3 regions of the Planosporangium spinosum genome follow, and region 3 is predicted to be linked to each of the others. Evidence: riboswitches for the same ligand, from Rfam matches in the RefSeq annotation. Region 3 holds a riboswitch; each other region holds the start of a gene.
The links. Region 3 has a riboswitch for cobalamin ahead of ACNTMW_RS32745 (hypothetical protein). Riboswitches for the same ligand answer to the same signal wherever they lie in the genome.
Positions count from the first base shown of each region.

Region 1: another riboswitch for cobalamin. It lies ahead of cobN (cobaltochelatase subunit CobN); the one in region 3 lies ahead of ACNTMW_RS32745 (hypothetical protein).
Region 2: another riboswitch for cobalamin. It lies ahead of ACNTMW_RS23555 (VWA domain-containing protein); the one in region 3 lies ahead of ACNTMW_RS32745 (hypothetical protein).

Region 1 is NZ_JBLYUB010000019.1:40,099-49,122, forward strand. It holds partial or broken gene ACNTMW_RS23505 (transposase) at 1-290, shown strand, start outside; gene ACNTMW_RS23510 (hypothetical protein) at 374-643, opposite strand; gene ACNTMW_RS23515 (sodium:solute symporter family protein) at 654-2,321, opposite strand; gene ACNTMW_RS23520 (glycoside hydrolase family 13 protein) at 2,514-4,115, shown strand; gene ACNTMW_RS23525 (CsbD family protein) at 4,257-4,430, opposite strand; gene ACNTMW_RS23530 (MFS transporter) at 4,518-6,002, opposite strand; gene ACNTMW_RS23535 (YhjD/YihY/BrkB family envelope integrity protein) at 6,109-6,978, shown strand; cobalamin riboswitch at 7,008-7,184, shown strand; gene cobN (cobaltochelatase subunit CobN) at 7,261-9,024, shown strand, end outside.
Region 2 is NZ_JBLYUB010000019.1:50,595-59,618, forward strand. It holds gene cobN (cobaltochelatase subunit CobN) at 1-406, shown strand, start outside; gene ACNTMW_RS23545 (hypothetical protein) at 502-1,029, shown strand; gene ACNTMW_RS23550 (hemerythrin domain-containing protein) at 1,087-1,656, opposite strand; cobalamin riboswitch at 1,866-2,031, shown strand; gene ACNTMW_RS23555 (VWA domain-containing protein) at 2,113-4,053, shown strand; gene cobO (cob(I)yrinic acid a,c-diamide adenosyltransferase) at 4,053-4,667, shown strand; gene ACNTMW_RS23565 (cobyrinic acid a,c-diamide synthase CobB) at 4,661-5,998, shown strand; gene cobI (precorrin-2 C(20)-methyltransferase) at 5,989-6,705, shown strand; gene cobM (precorrin-4 C(11)-methyltransferase) at 6,702-7,502, shown strand; gene ACNTMW_RS23580 (cobalt-precorrin-5B (C(1))-methyltransferase) at 7,537-8,658, shown strand; gene cbiE (precorrin-6y C5,15-methyltransferase (decarboxylating) subunit CbiE) at 8,655-9,024, shown strand, end outside.
Region 3 is NZ_JBLYUB010000044.1:17,105-20,606, reverse strand. It holds gene ACNTMW_RS32755 (hypothetical protein) at 319-480, shown strand; gene ACNTMW_RS32750 (FxsB family cyclophane-forming radical SAM/SPASM peptide maturase) at 490-1,617, shown strand; cobalamin riboswitch at 1,674-1,852, shown strand; gene ACNTMW_RS32745 (hypothetical protein) at 1,892-2,326, shown strand; gene ACNTMW_RS32740 (histidine phosphatase family protein) at 2,323-2,892, opposite strand.

The DNA of each region.
Region 1 (9,024 bases), on a different contig from region 3:
GCTGAGCACAAAGATCCACCTGGCTGTCGACGGGCGGGACCGGCCGTTGGCGGTCCTGCTCACCCCGGGCCAGTCCGGCGACAACCCGCAGCTGCTGCCACTGCTGGACGCCATCCGCGTCAAGGCCGCTGGTCCGGGCCGCCCACGCAATCGGCCGGACCTGCTGATCGCCGACAAGGGCTATGCCCACGAGTCCACCCGCCGGGCGCGGCATCCGCCACGCCATTCCCGAACGGTGCGACCAGATCGCCCGCCGGGCCGCCAAGGGCAGCCGTGGCGGGCGATCACCCACATAGCAAAACGGCCCCCGCAAATCCAGGATTACCACGCTTCAGGCTCACGGGAGCCGGCCGGGGCGGCGCCGGGACCGGGCTCAGGAGTCCTCGGGGCCGGGGCTACCCAGCTTCAAGGGGCGCAGCCGCATCCAGATCAGGAACCCGGCGCCGAGCGCGAGCATGGCCAGGCCGGTCCACAGGTTGATCCGGACCCCGGCGGCCTTGCGGATCTCGGCCGGGCTGTCGAACAGCCCGACGACCGTGACGATCAGCCCGTACAGGACGAACAGTCCCCCGATGACCCGGCGCACGTCGAACAGCCGCGCCTTGCTGGTGGGAATCGGCTCGTCGGTGTTGTCGTCAGCCATCACTAACCCCTCACAGGAACGGTACGTACAGTGCGGCGGCCAGGACCACGGCGACGCCGCCGAGCAGGAGCGGGTTGCGGTACCAGACGCGGTCGGCGGCGTCCATGTCGGCGGTCAGGTCGACCCGGTCCACGCCGTACACCAGCCCGCGCAGGTCATCCACCTTCTTGGGCGTGGTGAACAGCGTGACGATCGTCGAAACGACCATGACGGTCACGAACGCGATACCCGCGCCCCAGAAGCTCTGGTCGAGGTCGGAGCCGTAGTGCAGGACGCCGGCCCGGTACAGCACGTAGTTGGCGACCGCGGCGACGGTACCGGCCAGCAGCCCCCAGAAGCCGGCCCACGCGGTCATCCGGCGCCAGAACATGCCGAGGATGAACGTGGCGAACAGGGGTGCGTTGAACACGGCGAACAGCGCCTGGATGTAGTTCATGATGTTGCTGAACCCGGCGGCGATGAACGCGGTGCCGATGCCGATGACGACGCCGACGACCGTGATGATCCGCCCGGTGCGCAGGTAGTACGCGTCGTCGCGGCCGCGGCGGACGTACGGCTGCCAGATGTCGTACGTGAAGACGGTGTTGAAGCCGCTCACGTTGGCCGCCATGCCGGCCATGAACGAGGCCATCAGGCCGGTCACCGCGATGCCGAGTACCCCGTTGGGCAGCAGGTCGCGCATGAGCAGTGGGATGGCGTTGTTGTACTGCAGGTCGCCGGTCTTCGTGCCGAGGCCCTTCACGGTCACCAGCGCGACCAGGCCGGGGATGACGGTCACCGCCGGGATGAGCAGCTTCGGGTACGCCCCGATGATCGGCGTGAGCCGGGCGGCGGTCATGTTGCGGGCCGAGAGTGCCCGCTGCACCTCAGCGAAGTTGGTCGTCCAGTAGCCGAACGACAGCACGAAGCCCAGCCCGAACACGATGCCGATCCAGCTGGCACCCAGCGGGTTGTGTGCGCTCCCGGTACCGGCCCAGCTGTGCAGGCCGGCGTCTCCGAGCGGGGAGTGTCGGACGCTCTCGAACAGGCCGGACAGGCCACCGACCTTGATCAGGCCGAGCACCGTGATGGGCACCAGGCCGGCGAGGATCACGAAGAACTGCAGCACCTCGTTGTAGATCGCCGAGGACAGTCCGCCGAGGGTGATGTACACCAGCACGAACGCGGCCGCGACGATGATCGACAGCCACAGCGGCCACCCGACGAGCGCCTGCATGACCAGCGCCAGGGCGTACAGGTTGACGCCGGCGATGAGGACCTGGGCGACCGCGAACGAGATCGCGTTGAGCAGGTGGGCCGGTGCGTTGAAGCGCCGCCGCAGGTACTCGGGGACGCTGTGCACCTTGGAGCCGTAGTAGAACGGCATCATCACGATGCCCAGGAACACCATGGCCGGCACCGCGCCGATCCAGTAGTAGTGCACCGTCATCATGCCGTACTGGGCGCCGTTGGCCGCCATGCCGAGGATCTCGATCGCCCCGAGGTTGGCCGATACGAACGCCAGACCCGTCACCCAGGCCGGTAGCGCCCGGCCGGAGAGGAAGAAGTCCGCGCTCGTGGAGATGGCCCGCCGTACCGCGAACCCCACCCCGAGGACGGTGGTGAAGTACAACGCGAGAAGCAGGTAATCGAGAATGTTCAGGTCGAGGCGCAGTCCGCTCTGCGCAAGGGTGTCCACCGTTCCTCCCGTCACCGGGGTAGAGATCCCGGTCGAACGGAGGTGTTCCCCCAACGGGGGATATTCAACCGCCTCAAATGGATCACGATCCGCCCGGCCGCTCCGCCACCGCGTCGGTGGCCGCTCCGCCCACCGGTACGGCGGTCACTCCGCCGGCCGTGGCGACGCCGGGTCGGCTATCGTCGCCTTTCTGTGACTACCGAGCTGAGTACCCCCTGGTGGCGCGACGCCGTGATCTACCAGATCTACCCTCGTTCGTTCGCCGACTCCGGCGGCGACGGCCTGGGTGATCTGCCGGGTATCACCGCGCGCCTGGACCACCTCGCCGATCTGGGCGTCGATGCGGTGTGGCTGTCACCGTTCTACCCGTCGCCGCAGGCCGACGCCGGGTACGACGTCTCCGACTACCGCGACGTCGATCCGCTGTTCGGTACCCTCGCCGACTTCGACGCGCTGGTCGCCCGCGCGCACACCCTCGGCCTGCGGGTGATCGTCGATCTGGTGCCCAACCACACCTCCGACGAGCACCCCTGGTTCACGGCGGCGCTCGCGGCCGGCCCGGGCAGCCCGGAACGCGACCGGTACGTGTTCCGCGACGAGCCCAACGACTGGGACAGCGTCTTCGGCGGCTCCGCGTGGACCCAGGTGCCGGACGGCCAGTGGTACCTGCACCTGTTCGACGTGCGCCAGCCCGACCTCAACTGGGACAACCCGCAGGTCCGCGCGGAGTTCGCGGACGTGCTGCGGTTCTGGCTCGACCGGGGCGTCGACGGCTTCCGGGTCGACGTGGCGCACGGCCTGGTCAAGCGGTGGCAGGCACCCAGCGACGCGGTGACCCCGCCGCCGCCCGCGCTGCGCGACGGCGACCAGCCGATGTGGGACCAGGAGGGCGTGCACGACATCTACCGCGACTGGCGGCGCATCCTCGACGGGTACCCCGGTGAGCGGATCCTGGTCGCCGAGGCGTGGGTGGACCCGGTCGAGCGGATGGCCCGCTACGTGCGGCCCGACGAGATGCACCAGGCGTTCAACTTCGCGTACCTGCTGACGCCGTGGTCGCCCGCCGAGATCCGCGCGGTGGTCGACTCGTCCCTGGCGGTCTGTCGGGCCGTCGGCGCGCCCACCACCTGGGTGCTGTCCAACCACGACGTGGTCCGCCATCCCAGCCGGTTCGGCTACCCGCGGACCAACAACGACCGGGTCGGCATCGGCGCGGACGACCCGCAGCCGGACGAGCAGCTCGGCCTGCGCCGGGCCCGCGCCGCGACGACGCTGATGCTCGCGCTGCCCGGCGTGGCCTACCTGTACCAGGGGGAGGAGCTGGGCCTGCCCGAGCACACCACGCTGCCCGACGAGGTGCGCCAGGACCCTACCTGGGAGCGGTCCAGCCACAAGGTGCGCGGCCGGGACGGCTGCCGGGTGCCGGTCCCGTGGGAGCCGGGTGGCCCGTCGTACGGCTTCGGCCCGGGGACGGCGAGCTGGCTGCCCCAGCCGCCGGTCTGGGACCGGTACGCGCTCGGCCGCCAGCGCGGGGTCGCGGGGTCGACCTACGAGGTGTACCGGGAGGCGCTGCGGCTGCGCCGGGCGCACGGGCTCGGCGCCGGGGACGTGACCTGGGACGACGGCGCCGGCCCGGACGTGGTGGCCTTCCGTAACGGCGAGGTCATGGTGGTGGCGAACCTGGGCGACGAACCGGTGGTGTTGCCGGCCGGGGCGCGGGTCCTGCTGGCCAGCGGCGAACTCGACGGCGACGGCCGGGTGCCGGTCGACACGGCGGTGTGGGCGCTCGTCTGACCGTGACTTGCCCCTGGTGACCACAACGTCCGGGACGTTGTGGTCATCGGGGTGGCCCGAGACCACAACGTCCCGGACGTTGTGGCAAGGGGGCGCCCGGAGATCTCCGGGCGCCCCCGCCGCATTCGGTGGAAGATCCGGTCAGCGCTTGAAAGCGTCCTTGATCTTCTCGCCGGCCTGCTTGATGTTGGCCTTGAACTGGTCGCCCTTGCCTTCGGCCTCGAGGCTCTCGTCGTCGGTCGCCTTGCCGACGCCCTCCTTGACCTTGCCGGCAAGGTTCTCGGACTGGTTTTCCAGCTTGTCGTCGTAGCCCATGTCAACCTCCAGGTCCCTAGCGGACTACCGGTTACTTACCCGCCGGCCGACAACCTCAATCACACCGCCGGCCCGGCGCGGCTTCCGTCAGGCTGTCGCGGCCCGGCGCGTACCGTCGATCGACGGCGTCCGCGACACCACCGACAGCGGCTTGGCCACGTGCTCCAGCGAGCGGCCGTGGGCCGGTACCGCGTAGAACAGCGCGACCAGGCCGCCGACGGCCATCAGGCCGGCGCCGACGAGGTACCCGATGAACAGCGGCGTCGGGTCCTTGGCGTCGCCGATGAGGCGGGCGAACATCCAGGGGGCGACGACGCCGCCGAAGAACTGCGCGACCGCGAAGAAGAACGAGATCGCCTGCGCCCGCAGTTCGATCGGGAAGATCTCGCTGACGGTCAGGTACGCGCTGGACGCGCCGGCGGAGGCGATGAAGAATACGACGCACCACAGGATCGTCTGGGTGACCGCGTTGAGCGCGCCGATCCAGAACAGGTACCCGCTGATCGCCAGGATCGCCGCGGACACCAGGTAGGTGCCGGCGATCATCGGCTTGCGGCCCACCGTGTCGAACAGGCGGCCGAGCAGCAGCGGGCCGGCCAGGTTACCGAGCGCGAACGGGAAGAAGTACCACGGGATGCGCTGGTCGGGGATGTGGTAGAAGCCCGACAGGACCAGCCCGTACGTGAAGAAGATCGCGTTGTACAGGAACGACTGGGTCACCAGCATTGCGAAACCCAGTACCGACCGGCTCGGGTACTCGCGCAGCATGACGCGGGCGATCTGCCGGTATGTCACGGTGTCGGTCGGCTTCACCTCGATGGTGGCGTCCTCGCTCAGCGCGGTCAGCTCCTTGCCGTCGGCGCGGACGTGCTCCTCGATCCGGGCGACCGTCCGCTCGGCCTCCTCGGCGCGGCCGTGGGTGAGCAGCCACCGCGGGCTCTCCGGGACGTGCTTGCGCAGCTGCCAGATCGCCAGGCCGATGACCGGGCCGACGAACAGGCTCATCCGCCAGCCGAGGTCCTTGGGCAGGATGTCCGGGTTGAGTAGGACCAGTTGGGACGCGGCGCCGATCATGGCACCCAGCCAGTACGTGCCGTTGATCGCGATGTCGACCCGGCCCCGGTAGCGCGCCGGGATCAGTTCGTCGATGGCCGAGTTGATCGCGGTGTACTCGCCGCCGATGCCCATGCCGGCGATGAACCGCATCGCCAGGAACGACCACAGGTTCCAGGCGAACCCGGACAGGCCGTTGAAAACCAGGTAGATGCCCAGGGTGACCAGGAACAGGTTGCGCCGGCCCAGCCGGTCGGACAGCCGCCCGAACACCAGCGCGCCGACCACCTCGCCGAGCAGGTAGACCGAGGCGGTCAGGCCGACCTCGCCCGCGGTCAGGTGGAGGGTGTTCTGGTCCTTGAGTACCGAGGCGATCGACGCCGCCATCTGGATCTCCAGGCCGTCGAGCACCCAGGCCACGCCGAGGGCGACGACCACCAGCCAGTGGAACCGCGCCCAGGGCAGCCGGTCGATACGGGCCGGTACGTCGCTGCGGACTGTTTGTGGGGAACTGGTCATTGGGCACCTCCGTGTCAGCGGTCTTGCCCATGCCGCTGACTGCCCAAACTCGACACCTTAACGACCATTAACTACCGATCGGCACAAAACAATATCTGGAGGGGACGTGGGGACGCTGCGCGCCGTGCCGCGCCGGCTGATCGGCAGGGTCGTCGGCGCGCTGCGCGGCCGTGACCTGGCGCTGCACGCCGCGGCCACCACGTTCTACGGCGGGATCGCCGTGGTACCCGTCAGCCTGCTCACCCTGCGGCTGGCCGCGGCGATCGTGGGCACCGACCGGTTGGCGGCGCGCGCCGGTCGGGTGGCTGCCGCGTTCCCGGCCGAACTGGGCGCGAACCTTGCCGCCACGAGGCTGGTGACGGCCGGACTGCACCTGTCCGCCGCCCAGGCGGTGGCGGCGCTGCTGCCCGCCACCCTGTACGGCGAGGGGCTGCGCCGCTCACTGGTGTCGCTGGCCGGCGGTGCCGCGGCGCGGCGGGAGCGGGCCATCGGGTGGCGCGGCCGGCTGCTCGTGCTGCCGCTGCTCGCCGCGGGCCCCGGGCTGCTGCTGGCGCTGCTGCTGGCGCTGCCCTGGGCGGCCGGGCTGCTCGGCCGGGGCGGCCTGGCCAGCGTCGCGGCGGTGGTGGTGTCGTTCCTGGGCGTGTGGCTCGCACTCAGCCCGGTGGTGATCTGGGTGTACCGGTTCGTCGGCCCGGCGCGCCCGCCCTGGCCGGCGGCCACCGCCGGCGGGTCGTTCGCGGCGGCTAACCTGTCCGGCTTCCTGCACGGCTTCGTGCTGTTCTGGTCGCTGCCGCTGAACCTGGGGCTGCCGTTCGGCGGGTTCGCCGCCGTGGGCGCGGTCGTCGCCGTCGCGCTGTGGCTGTACGTGCTCCACGTCGTCGTCCTGGTCGGGTACGTGTTCACGCGGCAACTGGGCCGGCTCGTCGCCCCGCACCCGTCACCCGGCAGTGGATCGGCGCCGCCGGGCGATCCGTGATGCCGTAGCATCCGCGACGGCGGCAGTGGAGGAACCCGGTGCGAATCCGGGGCGGTCCCGCCACTGTCACCGGGGAGCGACCCTCACCCATGCCACGGCCGGCACACGCCGGTGGGAAGGCGGAGGGGCGACTGCTCTGGGGCGCTGCGCAGCGTCGAGCGCCGAGCCAGAGCAGTCGTACGTGTCGATCCGGGAGCCAGGAGACTCCGGCCGCCGGGGGACGAGAAGTCCCCACCTACGACCCTGCGACCGGGGCGCGGACCCCGACGGGAGTTGCCTCTCATGACGTTCGTCCTGCTTTCCACCGCCGACACCGACCTGCTCGCGGCCCGGGCCAGCGGCGCCGACTGGCGGGTGGCCAATCCGACCCGGCTCGATCCCGCGGACGTGCCCGGCCTGCTCGACGGCGCGGCGCTCGCCGTGGTCCGGCTGCTCGGCGGCCGGCGTACCTGGCCCGAGGGTCTGGACGAGGTGCGGCGTGCCGGGCTGCCGGTGGTGGCGCTCGGTGGTGAGGCCACCCCGGACGCCGAGCTGACCGCGCTGTCGACCGCGGCCACCGGCGTGGTCGGAGACGCGCAGCGCTACCTGGTCGAGGGTGGCCCGGACAACCTGCGCGAGCTGTACCGGTTCCTGTCCGACACGGTGCTGCTCACCGGCGAGGGGTTCGCGGCACCCGCGCCGGCGCCGGCCTACGGTGTGCACGGCACCCACGACCAACGGCCCGACCGGCCGACCGTCGGGGTCGTGTTCTACCGGGCACACGCTCTCGCCGGCAACACCGCGTTCGTCGACACCCTCGCGGCCGCGATCGAGGAGCAGGGCGCCAACGCGCTGCCGATCTTCGCGTCGTCGCTGCGCGCGGTCGACGACGGCCTCGCCGAACTGCTGGGGCGCTGCGACGCGCTGGTGGTGACGGTGCTCGCGGCGGGTGGCACCACGGCCGCCGACGCGAGTGCGGGCGGCGACTCCGACGCCTGGTCGGTGGAGGCGCTCGCGGCGCTGGACGTACCGGTGCTCCAGGGGCTCTGCCTCACGTCGAGCCGCGCCCAGTGGGCCGGCTCCGACGCCGCGCTGAGCCCGATGGACGCGGCGATGCAGGTGGCGATCCCGGAGTTCGACGGCCGACTGATCACGGTGCCGTTCTCGTTCAAGGAGGCCGGCCCGGACGGTATCCCGGTGTACCTCGCCGACCCGGAGCGCGCCGCGCGGGTGGCCGGCATCGCGCTGGCGTACGCCCGGCTTCGGCGCGTCGACAACCGCGACAAGCGGCTGGCGATCGTGCTGTCGTCGTACCCGACGAAGCACTCGCGCGTCGGCAACGCGGTCGGCCTGGACACCCCCGCCTCGGCGGTCTCCCTGCTACGGGCGCTGCGCGCGGCCGGGTACGCCGTGGGCGAGTTCCCTCAAGACGGCGACGCGCTGATCCACTCGCTGATCGCGGCCGGTGGCCACGACGTGGAGTGGCTGACCGAGGACCAGTTGGCGGCGGCGCCGATCCGGGTTCCGTTGTCCGACTACCGGGGCTGGTTCGACGCGCTGCCGGAGTCGCTGCGCGCCGACATGCTGGACGCGTGGGGCGAGCCGCCGGGCGAGCTGTACGTCGACGGCGACGGACCCGATAAGGCAATAGTGCTGGCCGGACTGCAATTTCAAAACGTGACGCTGATGATCCAGCCGCCGCGCGGCTTCGGTGAGAACCCGATCGCGATCTACCACGACCCTGACCTGCCGCCCTCACACCACTACCTCGCCGCGTACCGGTGGCTGGCCGGCAACGTCGACGCCGTCGTGCACCTGGGCAAGCACGGCACCCTCGAGTGGCTGCCCGGCAAGGGGCTCGGCCTGTCCGCCGCCTGCGCCCCGGACGCCGTACTCGGCGACCTGCCGCTGGTGTACCCGTTCATCGTCAACGACCCGGGGGAGGGCACCCAGGCCAAGCGTCGGGGGCACGCCACCATCGTCGACCACCTGGTGCCCCCGATGGCCCGCGCCGACACGTACGGCGACCTGGCGAAGCTGGAGCAGCTGCTCGACGAGTACGCGACC
Region 2 (9,024 bases), on a different contig from region 3:
CGGCGACTCGCACCGCCCCGAGCAGGTGAAGACCCGGACCCTCGCGGAGGAGACCAAGCGGGTGTTCCGGGCCCGGGTGGTCAACCCGCGGTGGATCGAGGCGATGCGCCGGCACGGGTACAAGGGCGCGTTCGAGCTGGCCGCGACCGTGGACTACCTGTTCGGCTACGACGCCACCGCGGGTGTGGTCGACGACTGGATGTACGAGCAGCTCGCCGCGGCGTACGTGGCCGACAGAGGCGTGCGTGACTTCCTGGAGAAGTCCAACCCGTGGGCGCTGCGCGGCATCACCGAACGACTGCTCGAAGCGGCTGATCGGGGGTTGTGGGCCGAACCGCGGCAGGAAACCCTGGACGAGCTGCGCGCGGCGTACCTCGCGGTGGAGGGTGACCTGGAGGACTCCTGACCCGCTGCCGGACCCCGCTCGTTGTCGGGCCCCGCTTGCGACGGGTACGGTGGCGCGGCCGTAGTCTGGTCAGTACCGAGAGTGAGTAACCCGACGTGCCAGCGAACCTCTCCTCCGTCATCGCGGCTACCGCACAGTGGCTGGTCCGCGCCTACCCGGCGCCCGGAGGGACGTTCAGCGCCGCGCTCGCCGAGGTACAGGCGCGCCAGGCGGCGACCGTGGCGGCCTGGCTGCGGTACCCGACCGTGATGGACGCCGCCCTGCTCGGCGTCGTCGGCCCGGGTGGGGCGGACCGGCTGGACTGGCTGGTCGGGGCGGACGCCACGGAGCGTTCCGACACCGAGTACGCCTGGCGTACCTGGGTCGACGAGGTCGTGGCGAGCTGGGCCGCCTGCCTGCTGGCCGACGCCGACCTGGCCGCCGCCGCGGTGGCCGCGGTCGGCGGCAGCGACCACATGGCCGGGCTGTACTGCGACTTCCGCCGCCTCACCGCCCCCGACGACCGCGACCGCTACGCGTCGGCGCTGCTGCGCCACCCGGACCTGCTGGACCCGGTGGCGCGGCTGCACCGCGACCAGCTGCTCGCCCGCCTGCGCGCCGCCGGCCCCGCGGCGGCGGCCTGACCGTCCGGCCGGTTCAGGCCACCGCCTCCGGTCGGTTCCGGCGGCCGCCCGTGGCGGTCAGCCCTTGTGCGTCTTGGCGTACTCGCGCATCGAGTCCCGGACCCGGTCGAACACGGCCAACGGCGGCCCGGCCAGGAGGTTGCCGACCGCGGACTCCGGGGCGTTCGGGTGCGGGCGGGTCGGCGCCGTCCGCTCGGCCGCCTTCACCGCGTCCGCCATCCGCCGCAGCTGGTCGGCGTCGACCGTCTGGCGCAGGCCCGAGAACTCGTCACGCTCCTCGCGCTCGGCGTGGGCGATGATCGAGTCCTTCGCCGCCCGGAACCTGATGTCGAACTCCGGCTTGTCGATACCCAGGTCGTACAGTTCGGCCAGCATGCGCTTGGCCTGGTCCTCCTCGTGCAGCCGCTCGTCGACGACCTGCTTGCCGTTGGCGATCTTGCGCCGGGCGACGGGGTGGACGACCTCTTCTTCCGCCGTCTCGTGGACCGCCAGCAGCCGTACCAGATCCTCGAACACCTCGCGCTTACGGTCGCCCTTGGCCGTCTCCATCTCGGCGAACATCGTCTTGATCTGGTTGTGCTGGTCGACCAGCAGCTCCACCACGTCCTTTTCCCGCGTCGTGGTCATGGATCCGACTCCTCACGTCGCGATCGGTGCGGACGCCGGAGACCTTCCCCGATCCGCGCCGCTCATGCCATCCGTACCGCCCGCCGTGCGGGGACCCGGCCGGTGGCCGCCCGCGCCGGGCGGACCGCCACCGGACAGGCGATCATGGGGCCTGTCACGTTGACGCGGACCCGGCCGGTGGGACAGCATGACCACCAGAACGGCAGTGGAGGAACCCGGTGCGAATCCGGGGCGGTCCCGCCACTGTTACCGGGGAGCGAACCCTCACCGACGCGCCACGGCCGCATCTGCGGCGGGAAGGCCGAGGGGGCGACCGCTCCGGGTCGAGCGCCGACCCGGAGTTGTCGTACGCGCCGATCCGGGAGCCAGGAGACTCCAGCCGTTCGTGGAACACCGACACGCGGGCGTGGACACCCGCGGAAGGGACTTGCGCATGCCTACGCGCCTGAGCGGCGGATGATCCCGCCGTACCCGTTCGCCGCCGTCGTCGGCCTCGCCGACCTGCGCCTGGCGCTGCTGCTCACGGCCGTGTCGCCGGCCGTCGGCGGCGTGCTCGTCCGCGGCGAGAAGGGCACCGCCAAGTCGACGATCGTGCGGGCCCTCGCCAGCCTGCTGCCCGAGGTCGACGTCGTCGACGGCTGCCGGTTCGCCTGCGACCCGGCGACGCCCGACGCGTCCTGCCCGGACGGGCCGCACCTCGACCCCGCGGGCATCCGGCGGCGGTCCCGACTGGTCGAACTGCCGGTGGGTGCCACCGAGGACCGGGTGGTCGGCGCGCTCGACCTGCAGCGCGCGCTCGGCGACGGCGTCAAGGCGTACGAGCCTGGCCTGCTGGCCGCGGCCCACCGGGGCGTGCTCTACGTCGACGAGGTCAACCTGCTGCCCGACCACCTGGTCGACCTGCTGCTCGACGCCGCCGCCATGGGCCGCGCCCACGTCGAGCGCGACGGCGTTTCGGTACAGCACGCGGCCCGCTTCCTGTTGGTCGGCACGATGAACCCGGAGGAGGGCGAGCCCCGGCCGCAACTGGTCGACCGGTTCGGCCTGGTGGTCTCCGTCGCCGCGCCCGACGACCCGGGCATGCGCGCCGAGGTGGTACGTCGGCGGCTGGCGTACGAGGCCGACCCGGCGGGCTTCGCCGCCCGGTGGGCCGGCGAGGACGCCGCCCTCGCCGCGCGCATCGTCGCCGCGCGGGACCGGCTGCCCAAGGTCCGACTGCCCGACGCCGAACTCGACCGCATCGCCCGGATCTGCCTCGCGTACGGGGTGGACGGGTTGCGCGCGGACATCGTCGTCGCGCGTGCGGCCACCGCGCTCGCCGCCTGGCACGGCCGCGACGAGGTCACCCCGGCGGACGTGGCCGACGCCGCCCGGCTGGCGCTGCCACACCGCCGCCGCCGCGACCCGCTGGACCCGCCCGGCACCGACGAGCAGCGACTCGAAGAGGTCCTGGCCGACAACCGCCCGGACCCCGACGACGACCCGCCGCCGGGCGACGGCGGTCCGGGCGATGGCCCGGACGGTGGCCCCGATTCCGACCGCGGCCCCGACGACCGGTCCGACCGCGACGAGGCCGGCCCCGACGGTCACGCCGACGCCGACGCCGACGGGTCCGGGTCGTCGCGTCCGACCCGCCAGCCGGCCCCGGTCGGTGCGGCGTACCGGCCGCAGGCGCTGCGGGTACCCGGCCGTGGCGCCGCCGGCCCGACCGGCCGGCGGTCTGCCGCGTACGCCCGCACCGGTCGGGTCGTCGGCTCCCGGCTGCCGGCCGGCCGGCTGGCCAGCGTGCACCTGCCGGCGTCGGTACGGGCCGCCGCCGCCCGCGGATCACGCCGCGTCCAGGCGACGGACCTGCGCGAGGCGGTACACGTCGGCCGCGAGGCCAACCTGGTGCTGTTCGTGGTCGACGCGTCCGGCTCGATGGCCGCACGAGCCCGGATGCGCACCGTGAAGACGGCCGTGCTGTCGCTGCTGCGCGACGCGTACCAGCGGCGCGACAAGATCGGCATGATCACGTTCCGGGGGGCCGGGGCACAAGCCGTGCTGGAGCCGACCACCAGCCACGAGGTGGGCGTGGCGAAGCTGGCCGACCTGCGCACCGGCGGCCGTACCCCGCTCGCGGAGGGCCTGCGGGCGGCGGTACGGACCCTGGCCGCCGAACGCCGGCGCGACCCGCACCGCCGCCCGCTGCTGGTCGTCGTCACCGACGGCCGGGCCACCGCGGGCGCCGACCCGCTGACCGTCGCGCCGGCGCTGGCCGGTACGGCCGCTGTCGTGGTCGACTGCGAATCCGGCCCGGTCCGCCTCGGCCTGGCGAAACGCCTGGCCAGCGCGCTGGACGCCGGCCACATCCCACTCGACGCGCTCGACGCCACCACGATCAGGAGGGCCGCCTGATGCCGCAGGGTAATCCGGAGAACGTACCCGACGACGGCCTCACCACCCGCCAGCGGCGCCGCCAGCCGGTGCTCGCCGTGCACACCGGGACCGGCAAGGGCAAGTCCACCGCCGCGTTCGGCATGGCGCTGCGCGCCTGGAACGCCGGCTGGCCGATCGCGGTCTTCCAGTTCGTGAAGTCCGAGAAGTGGCGGGTCGGCGAGGAGGCGGCGTTCCGGGCGCTCGGCGACGCGTACGCCGCCAAGGGCGTCGGCGCGCCGGTGACCTGGCACAAGATGGGCGAGGGCTGGTCGTGGATCCAGCGCGAGGGCACCGAGCGGGATCATGCCGCCGAGGCCGCCGAGGGGTGGGCCCAGGTCAAGCGCGACCTCGCCGCCGAGCGGTACCGCTTCTACGTGCTCGACGAGTTCACGTACCCGATGACGTGGGGCTGGGTCGACGTCGCCGACGTCGTCGAGACGCTGCGGAACCGGCCGGGCAGCCAGCACGTCGTGATCACCGGCCGGCACGCGGCGCCCGCGCTGGTCGAGGCCGCCGACCTGGTCACCGAGATGGGCAAGGTCAAGCACCCGATGGACGCCGGGCGCAAGGGCCAGCAGGGCATCGAGTGGTAGCCACCCCGCGGGTCGTCATCGCCGCGCCCGCCTCCGGGCACGGTAAGACGACGGTCGCCACCGGGCTGCTCGCGGCGTTCGCGGCGCGCGGCCTGTCCGTGGCCGGGTTCAAGGTCGGCCCGGACTACATCGACCCCGGCTACCACGCCCTGGCCGCCGGCCGGCCCGGCCGCAACCTCGACCCGGTACTGGTCGGCACAGACCTGATCGGGCCGCTGTTCGCGCACGGTGCCGCCGGTGCCGACCTGGCCGTCGTCGAGGGCGTGATGGGCCTGTACGACGGGCGTACCGGCGCCGGCGACCACGGCTCGACCGCCGAGGTCGCGGGGCTGCTGGACGCGCCGGTGATCCTGGTCGTCGACGCGGCGGCGCAGGGCCGCTCGGTGGCGGCGCTGGTCCACGGCTTCCGGTCGTTCGGCGACGGCGTCCGCATCGCCGGGGTGATCCTCAACCGGGTCGGCTCGTTCCGGCACGAGGACCTGCTGCGCGCCGCGTGCGAGGAGATCGGCACCCCGGTGCTGGGCGCGCTGCACCGGCACGAGGCGGTCGCCGCGCCGTCGCGCCATCTCGGCCTGGTACCGGCGGTGGAGCGCCGCGCGGAGGCGGTCGCCTCGGTGAAAGCGCTCGCCGACCTCGTCACCGCGTCGGTCGACCTGGACCGGGTGTTCGCGGTGGCGCGGTCCGCGCCGGCGCTGTCCGCCGAGCCGTGGTCGCCGCAGGTCGGTACGCCGGTCGGCCCCCGGCCGGTGGTCGCGGTCGCCGGCGGCCCGGCGTTCAGCTTCGGGTACGCCGAGACCGTCGAACTGCTGCGCGGGGCGGGCGCCGAGGTGGCCCTGTTCGACCCGCTGCACGACACCGCCCTGCCCGACGGCGCGCGGGGACTCGTCGTCGGTGGCGGCTTTCCCGAGGTGTACGCGGCCGAACTGTCGGCCAACGAGCCGCTGCGCGCGTCCGTGGCCGCCCTGGCGGCGTCCGGCGCGCCGGTCGCGGCCGAGTGCGCCGGCCTGCTGTGGCTGTGCCGGACCCTGGACGGTGCGCCGATGTGCGGGGTCGTCGACGCCGACGCGGCGATGACGCCTCGCCTCACCCTGGGATATCGCGACGCGGTCGCGGTGTCGCCGAGCTGGCTCGCGCCGGTCGGTACCCGCGTCACCGGGCACGAGTTCCACCGCACCGCCGTCACCCCGACCGCCGACGGCACCCCCGCCTGGGCCTGGCGCGACGCGCCGCCGGAGGGGTTCGTCACCGGCAACGTCCACGCGTCGTACCTGCACCTGCACTGGGCCGCGGCCCCGGAATTCGCCCGACGGCTGGTGGAAGCATGCGCCTGATCGGGGTCGGGGTCGGCCCCGGCGACCCGGAGCTTGTCACGCTCAAGGCGGTGCGCGTGCTCGCCACGGCGGGCCGCGTCTTCGTACCCGTCCTCGCCGCCGACGACACGGGCCGCGCGGAGGCGACCGTCCGCGCGCACGCCTCGCACGAGCGCATCGAGCGGCTCGTGTTCGCGCTCAATGAACGCAGCGACACCGCGCGGCGGGAACGGCACTGGGACGCCGCCGGTGAGCGGGTGGCGGAGTGGCTGCGCGAGACCGGCGGGACGGCGGCGTTCGCGACGATCGGCGACCCCAACGTGTACTCGACCTTCGCCTACCTCGCGCAGACCGTACGGGAGCTGCTGCCGCAAACGGTGGTCGAGACGGTCCCCGGGATCACCGCGATGCAGGCGGTGGCGGCCGTGTCGGGGACCCCGCTGGTCGAGGGCACCGAGCCGCTGACCCTGCTGCCGCTGGCCCGCGGGGTCGAGCCGCTGCGGGAGGCGGTGGCCGGCGACGGCACCGTCGTGGTCTACAAGGGCGGTCGGCACCTGCCCGAGATCGCCGAGATCGCGAAGGAGGCCGGCCGGGACGCCGTGTACGGCGAGCACCTGGGCCTGCCCGACGAGCGGGTCCGGCCACTGTCCGACGTCGACGGTGCCGGCCCGTACCTGGCGACCGTGCTGCTGCCGGCGCGCCGCACCAGCCGAGGAGGAAAGCTGTGACGGGTAGGGCAACGTTTGTCGGCGCCGGTCCGGGCGCGGCCGACCTGATCACCGTCCGCGGCGCCCGCGCGCTGGAGCGCGCTGACGTCGTGGTGTGGGCGGCCAGCCTGGTCTCCCCGGACGTCCTGGGCTACGCCCGCGACGGCGCCGAGATCGTCGACTCCGCCGAGCTGACGCTGGAGTCTACGGTGGACATCTACCAGCGGGCGGCGGCCGAGGATCTGCACGTGGTACGCCTGCACTCCGGCGACCCCGCGCTGTGGGGCGCCATGCAGGAGCAGCTCGACCGCTGCGCCGAGCTGGGCCTGGAGGTCGAGGTGATCCCCGGGGTGTCGTCGTTCTCGGCGGCCGCCGCGGCGGTGCGGCGGGAGCTGACCGTCCCCGAGGTGGCGCAGTCGGTCATCCTGACCCGGCTCGAAGGCGGCAAGACCCCGATGCCGGCCGGCGAGAGCGTCCGGGAGTTCGCCCGGCACGGTACGACCATGGCGCTGTTCCTGTCGGCCGCCCGCGCCAAGCAGCTCGCCGAGGAGCTGCAGGCCGGCGGGTACGCCCCCGAGACCCCGGTGGTGGTCGCCTACCGGGTGACCTGGCCGGACGAGCTGATGCTGCGCTGCACCGTCGGTACCCTGGCCGAGACCGTACGCGCGCACAAGCTGTGGAAGCACACGCTGTTCCTGGTCGGCCCGGCGCTCGATGCGCACGGCACCCGCAGCCACCTGTACCACCCGGGGCACTTCCACGGGCACCGGCGGGCCGACCGGACGGCACGTCAGGCGCTGCGGGCCAGCGGTGGATGACGTCCCCGCGCTGGGCGATCCGGCGGCGGACGGCATCCCCGCGCTGCGCGAGCCCGACCTGCCGCGGACCGCGAAGGTCCGCCCGAAGGCGTTGCGTACCGGCTGGACGACCGGTACCTGCGCCTCGGCGGCTGCGAAGGCGGCCGCGTCGCTGCTGCTGACCGGCGCGCCACCGCCCTGGGTCGAGGTGGCGCTGCCCAGCGGCCGCCGGGTGACGTTCGCGGTCGAGGAGTCCGCTGTGGCGGCCGGATCGGCGACCGCCGTGGTCGTCAAGGACGCCGGCGACGACCCGGACGTCACGCACGGCGCCCACCTGACCGCGACGGTGTCGTGGCGTGACGGCGACGGCGTCGAGCTGGACGGCGGCGAGGGCGTCGGCGTGGTGACCAAGCCCGGTCTCGGCCTGTCGGTCGGCGGGCCGGCGATCAACCCGGTACCCCGCGCGATGATCACGCAGGCGGTGCGTGAGGTCGTCGGCGACCGTGGCGTCCGGGTGGTGATCAGCGTGCCCGGCGGCGAGAAGATGGCGCGCAAGACGACCAACCGGCGGCTGGGCGTGCTCGGTGGCATCTCCATCCTCGGTACCACCGGGATCGTGCGCCCGTTCTCGACCGCGTCGTGGCGGGCCAGCGTGGTTCAGGCCGTCGGAGTCGCGGCGGCGCAGGGCGAGGACACGATCGTGCTGTGTACCGGCGGGCGCACCGAGTCCGGCGCCATGGCGCTGCTACCCGAACTGCCCGAGGTGTGCTTCATCGAGGTGGGTGACTTCACCGGGGCGGCCCTGCGGACGGCGGTCGAGCGGGGCATCACCCGCGTCGTCTTCGTCGGCATGGCCGGCAAGCTCACCAAGCTCGCCTCCGGGGTGCTGATGACGCACTACACCCGCTCCGCCGTCGACACCGGCCTGCTGGGCCGGCTGACGGCGGCGGCCGGCGGCTCCGGCGCGCTGATGGCCGAGGTGGCCGCGGCGAACACCGCCCGGCACGCGTACGAGCTGTGGGCCGCCGCCGGCCTGCTGCGGACCGCCGGCGACGCGCTGTGCGCCCGGGTACGGGACGTGCTCGTCGCGTTCTGCGGCCTGCCCGCCGAGGTGGCGATGGTCGACTTCACCGGGAAGGTCGTCGTCGCCGCCACCGAACCGGGGTGGGTCTCATGATCACGGTGGTCGGCTGCGACGGCGGGCCGCTGCCGCCCGCCGTACGGGCACTGCTCGCCGACGCGACCCTGGTGGTCGGCGCCGCCCGGCACCTGGCACAGGTCGACACCGCCGCCGAGCGGTTGGTCATGGGCAGTGTGGCCGCCGCGGTGGAGAGGCTGTCCACCCACGACGGTCACGCGGTCGTCCTGGCCAGCGGCGACCCCGGCTTCTTCGGCATCGTCGCGACCCTGCGCCGCGCCGGCCTGCGACCGGACGTCGTAGCGGCGCCGTCCTCGGTGGCGCACGCGTTCGCCCGCCTCGGGCTGCCCTGGGACGACGCCGTCGTGGTCTCCGCGCACGGGCGCGACCTGCGCCGCGCGGTCA
Region 3 (3,502 bases):
GAGGACAGCGCCCGTGCGCCGGTGCGCCGGTGCGATGGAAATCCGCAAGGCCGAACAGCCATGGCCGAGGCCGATGCCCCGCCCGGTGGCCGCCGTCGGCGAACGCCCGCGGCGCTTACCGATGTCGCACCGCAGCCGCGCGCACAGCGAGTGATCCGCGCGGACAACACCCGAGCGGCGTCACGTGCGACCTGAGCCAGGGTGGACCTTGTCCGGATGGAGGGATATGTCGGTACGCGCAACCGTGACGACAACGCACCGTGTCCGACCATAAACTCACAGCACTCGCGCCGATGCGGAAGTGAGGTAGCCGTTCCGATGGATACAACTCGACGCCTCGACCAGCCCGCGAACCCCTTCGACAGTGTGGTCCTCACCGAGGCCATGCGCCGCGCCCGGCGACGCCTCGCGACCGAACGCGCCGCCGACGGCGGACCCGGCTCGTACGCCTCGCGTCCGGACCACTGCACCGCGCCGTAGCCGGTCACGATGGCCGTCGCGCTGACCACGTTCATTCTCAAGGTGGCCAGCCGCTGCAATCTTGACTGCGACTACTGCTACGTCTACCACCACGCCGACCAGTCCTGGCGCCACCAGCCCCGGTTCATGCCGCTGCCGGTGGCGCAGGCGGCGGCCCGGCGCGTCGCCGAGCACGCCGATGCCCACGGCGTCGGGCATGTGCTGGTGGTGCTGCACGGAGGTGAGCCGACCCTGGCCGGGCGTGAGCGCATCGACGCGTACTGCACGCTGATCCGCCGCACGATCCCCGAGCCCATCCGGGTCGACTTCGCCATGCAGTCCAACGGCAGCCTGCTCACCTCGGACTGGCTGCCGGTCCTGCAGCAGCACCGGATCAGGGTCGGGATCAGCCTGGACGGGCCCCGCGCGGTCAACGACCGGCACCGCCGGGATGTCGCCGGCCGGTCCAGCTACGACGCCACCGTCGCGGGCATCGAGCTGCTGCGTGAGCACGCCCCGGATTGCTACGGCGGCCTGCTGTGCGTGGTCGACCTCGCCGCCGACCCGGTCGCCGTCTACCAGCACCTCGCCTCGTTCGACCCGCCGATGATCGATTTCAACCTGCCCGACGCGCACTGGGACAACCCGCCACCCCGCCCGCCCGGCGACACCGCCGGCTACGGGCGGTGGCTGGTCGGAGTGTTCGAGGCGTGGGCCGCCGGCGCGGCGTACCGGCACTCGATCCGGTTCTTCGACGACGTCATCGGCCTGTCACTGGGCGCGACCAAGTCCACCGAGGCCCTCGGCCTGGCCCCGGTGACCCTGGTCGTCATCGAGTCCAACGGCGCGCTCCAGGGCGTGGACACCCTCAAGACCACCTTCGCCGGCGCACCCGACCTCGGCCTGACCGTCACCGACGACGCCCTCGACCGGGCGCTGGCCGCTGCGCAGGTCGCCGACCGGCAACAGGGCGTCGCCGCACTGAGCCCGACCTGCCGGCGCTGCGACCTGGTGGGCGTGTGCGGCGGCGGCTACCTGCCCCACCGGTACGCCGGCCGTAACGGCTTCGCCAACCCCTCGGTCTACTGCGCCGACCTGCAGGTGGTCATCCGGCACATCCAGCGCCGGTGCGGCCTGAGCGCCGCGCCCCTCCGGTAGCAGGTTCGCGCCGCTGGGTGGCGCGGTAGTCGGGCTGCGCGTCGCGCCGGCCGCCGTTACAGTGCAGGAGTCGCGGTGATCGGGAAGCCGGTGCGAGTCCGGCGCGGTCCTCGCCACTGTGACCGGGGAGCCAACCCTGCTGTTCGTGCGCCACTGGGCCGTCACCGGCCTGGGAAGGCGTGGGGTTGCGCGACGATCCGGGAGCCAGGAGACCGGCCGCGACACCCATGTGCCCGATCGACCCCACGAGCGATGGGGGAAGGAGCCGCGCCCTGTGCTGCCAACCGCCGACGATTCGTCCACTTTGACGCCGACCGCTGCCCTCCCGGCCGCTGATTTCCAGGCCGGGATCGTGGTCTGCCGGGGCTGCTGCTGCGGCAGCGCCGCCAAGAACCCCGACGTCGACCACGCCGCCCGACTGACCCGGTTGGAGCGGTTCGCGACGCGACATCCGGCAGCCGCGACGGTACGCACCAGCGAGTGCCTGGGCCCGTGCGAGCACGCCGACGTGGTCGTGGTCCGGCCCTCACCCGCCGGCCGCGCATGCGGCGGCCGGCCGGTCTGGTTCGGCCTGGTCGACGAGTACGCGCTCGACCGGCTGCAGGCGTGGATCCTCGACGGCGGCCCGGGCCGCGTACCCGTCCCCGACGAGCTGCTGCTCCAGCAGATCGGCCGGCCGCGCACCCGGCCCGCCCCCGTCCGGACCTAGCCGATCGGCAGGCCCGTCGCGCGCAGCGTCCAGCGTCCCGGTCCGCCGGTCAGCACGGTCTGGCGCAGCGGCACCACGTCGACGCGCCAGAACGAGGCCGGGGGCGACGCGAGTACGCCGACGACGGCCGCGCGGATGACGCTCGGGTGGGTGACCGCGACGATCGTGCCGGTTACGGCCGGCAGCTCGTCCAGCCACTCGCGCGCCCGGGTGAGCAGTTCGACGACCGACTCCCCGCCGTGCGGAGCGGCGACGGGGTCGGTCAGCCACGCGGCGACCGCGTCCGGCGCGGCCGCCTCGACCTCGGCGAGGGTACGACCCGCCCACCGGCCCACGTCACCGTCGCGCAGCGCCGCAACGATCTCCGGTTCCAGACCGAGCGCGGCGGCGGTCTGCACGCAGCGGCGCGCCGGAGAGCTGTAGGCGGCCGCCACCCGCCGGAACACCCCGGTCGCCGCGGACGCGCCGGCCAGACCGCGCTCGTCGAGCGGCTCGTCGTCGGGAAATGCCGCCGCCCGCGTCGCCGCGGTCGGCGCGTGACTGACCAGCACCAGCCGGGTACCCACGTCCCGCCCTCCCTCCCACACCATGGACGTCTACCGCCACCAACGACGCGACCCACTCACTCCATGGGTAGCCACGACACAGCTCGAACGGCGGCGCACACCAACCACGGTGGACGTGACGAACGCGGCGCACCCGCGACCAAGCCGCAGCCTAGTCACACAGGTACGCCACTGGCCCACCCAACAGGACGATCTTGCCTGGGAATCGATTGGTTCTCGAACAAGATCAAACCAGGAACGTCCGGAGGGTCGGCACCGTCCAGCCAACCTGGCCAGCAACTCGGCGTGTCCAAAGACACGACCACGGACCTTGGGGCGCCGTGATCGCCACCCCCGCACCCGTCGAGAACGACCTGGTCGCCCCAACCACGCTCGTCCGCGCGCTCGTCGGCTGCGGCCGAGTGTCCACTTGCAAGCAGAACCCACTGACGGCACGCGGCCCGATCGGCGGCCGACTGCACGAGGTGCTCCTTCGACAAATCGTCCGGCACGAACGCCGACCGGCCCGAGCCGGCCCCCGCATGTTCGGATGCGCGCGGCCCCGTGACACGCAGGTCATGGTGTCGCTGGATCGACTCGGCCGTGAATCGGGTTCTTCGAGGCGGGGCCG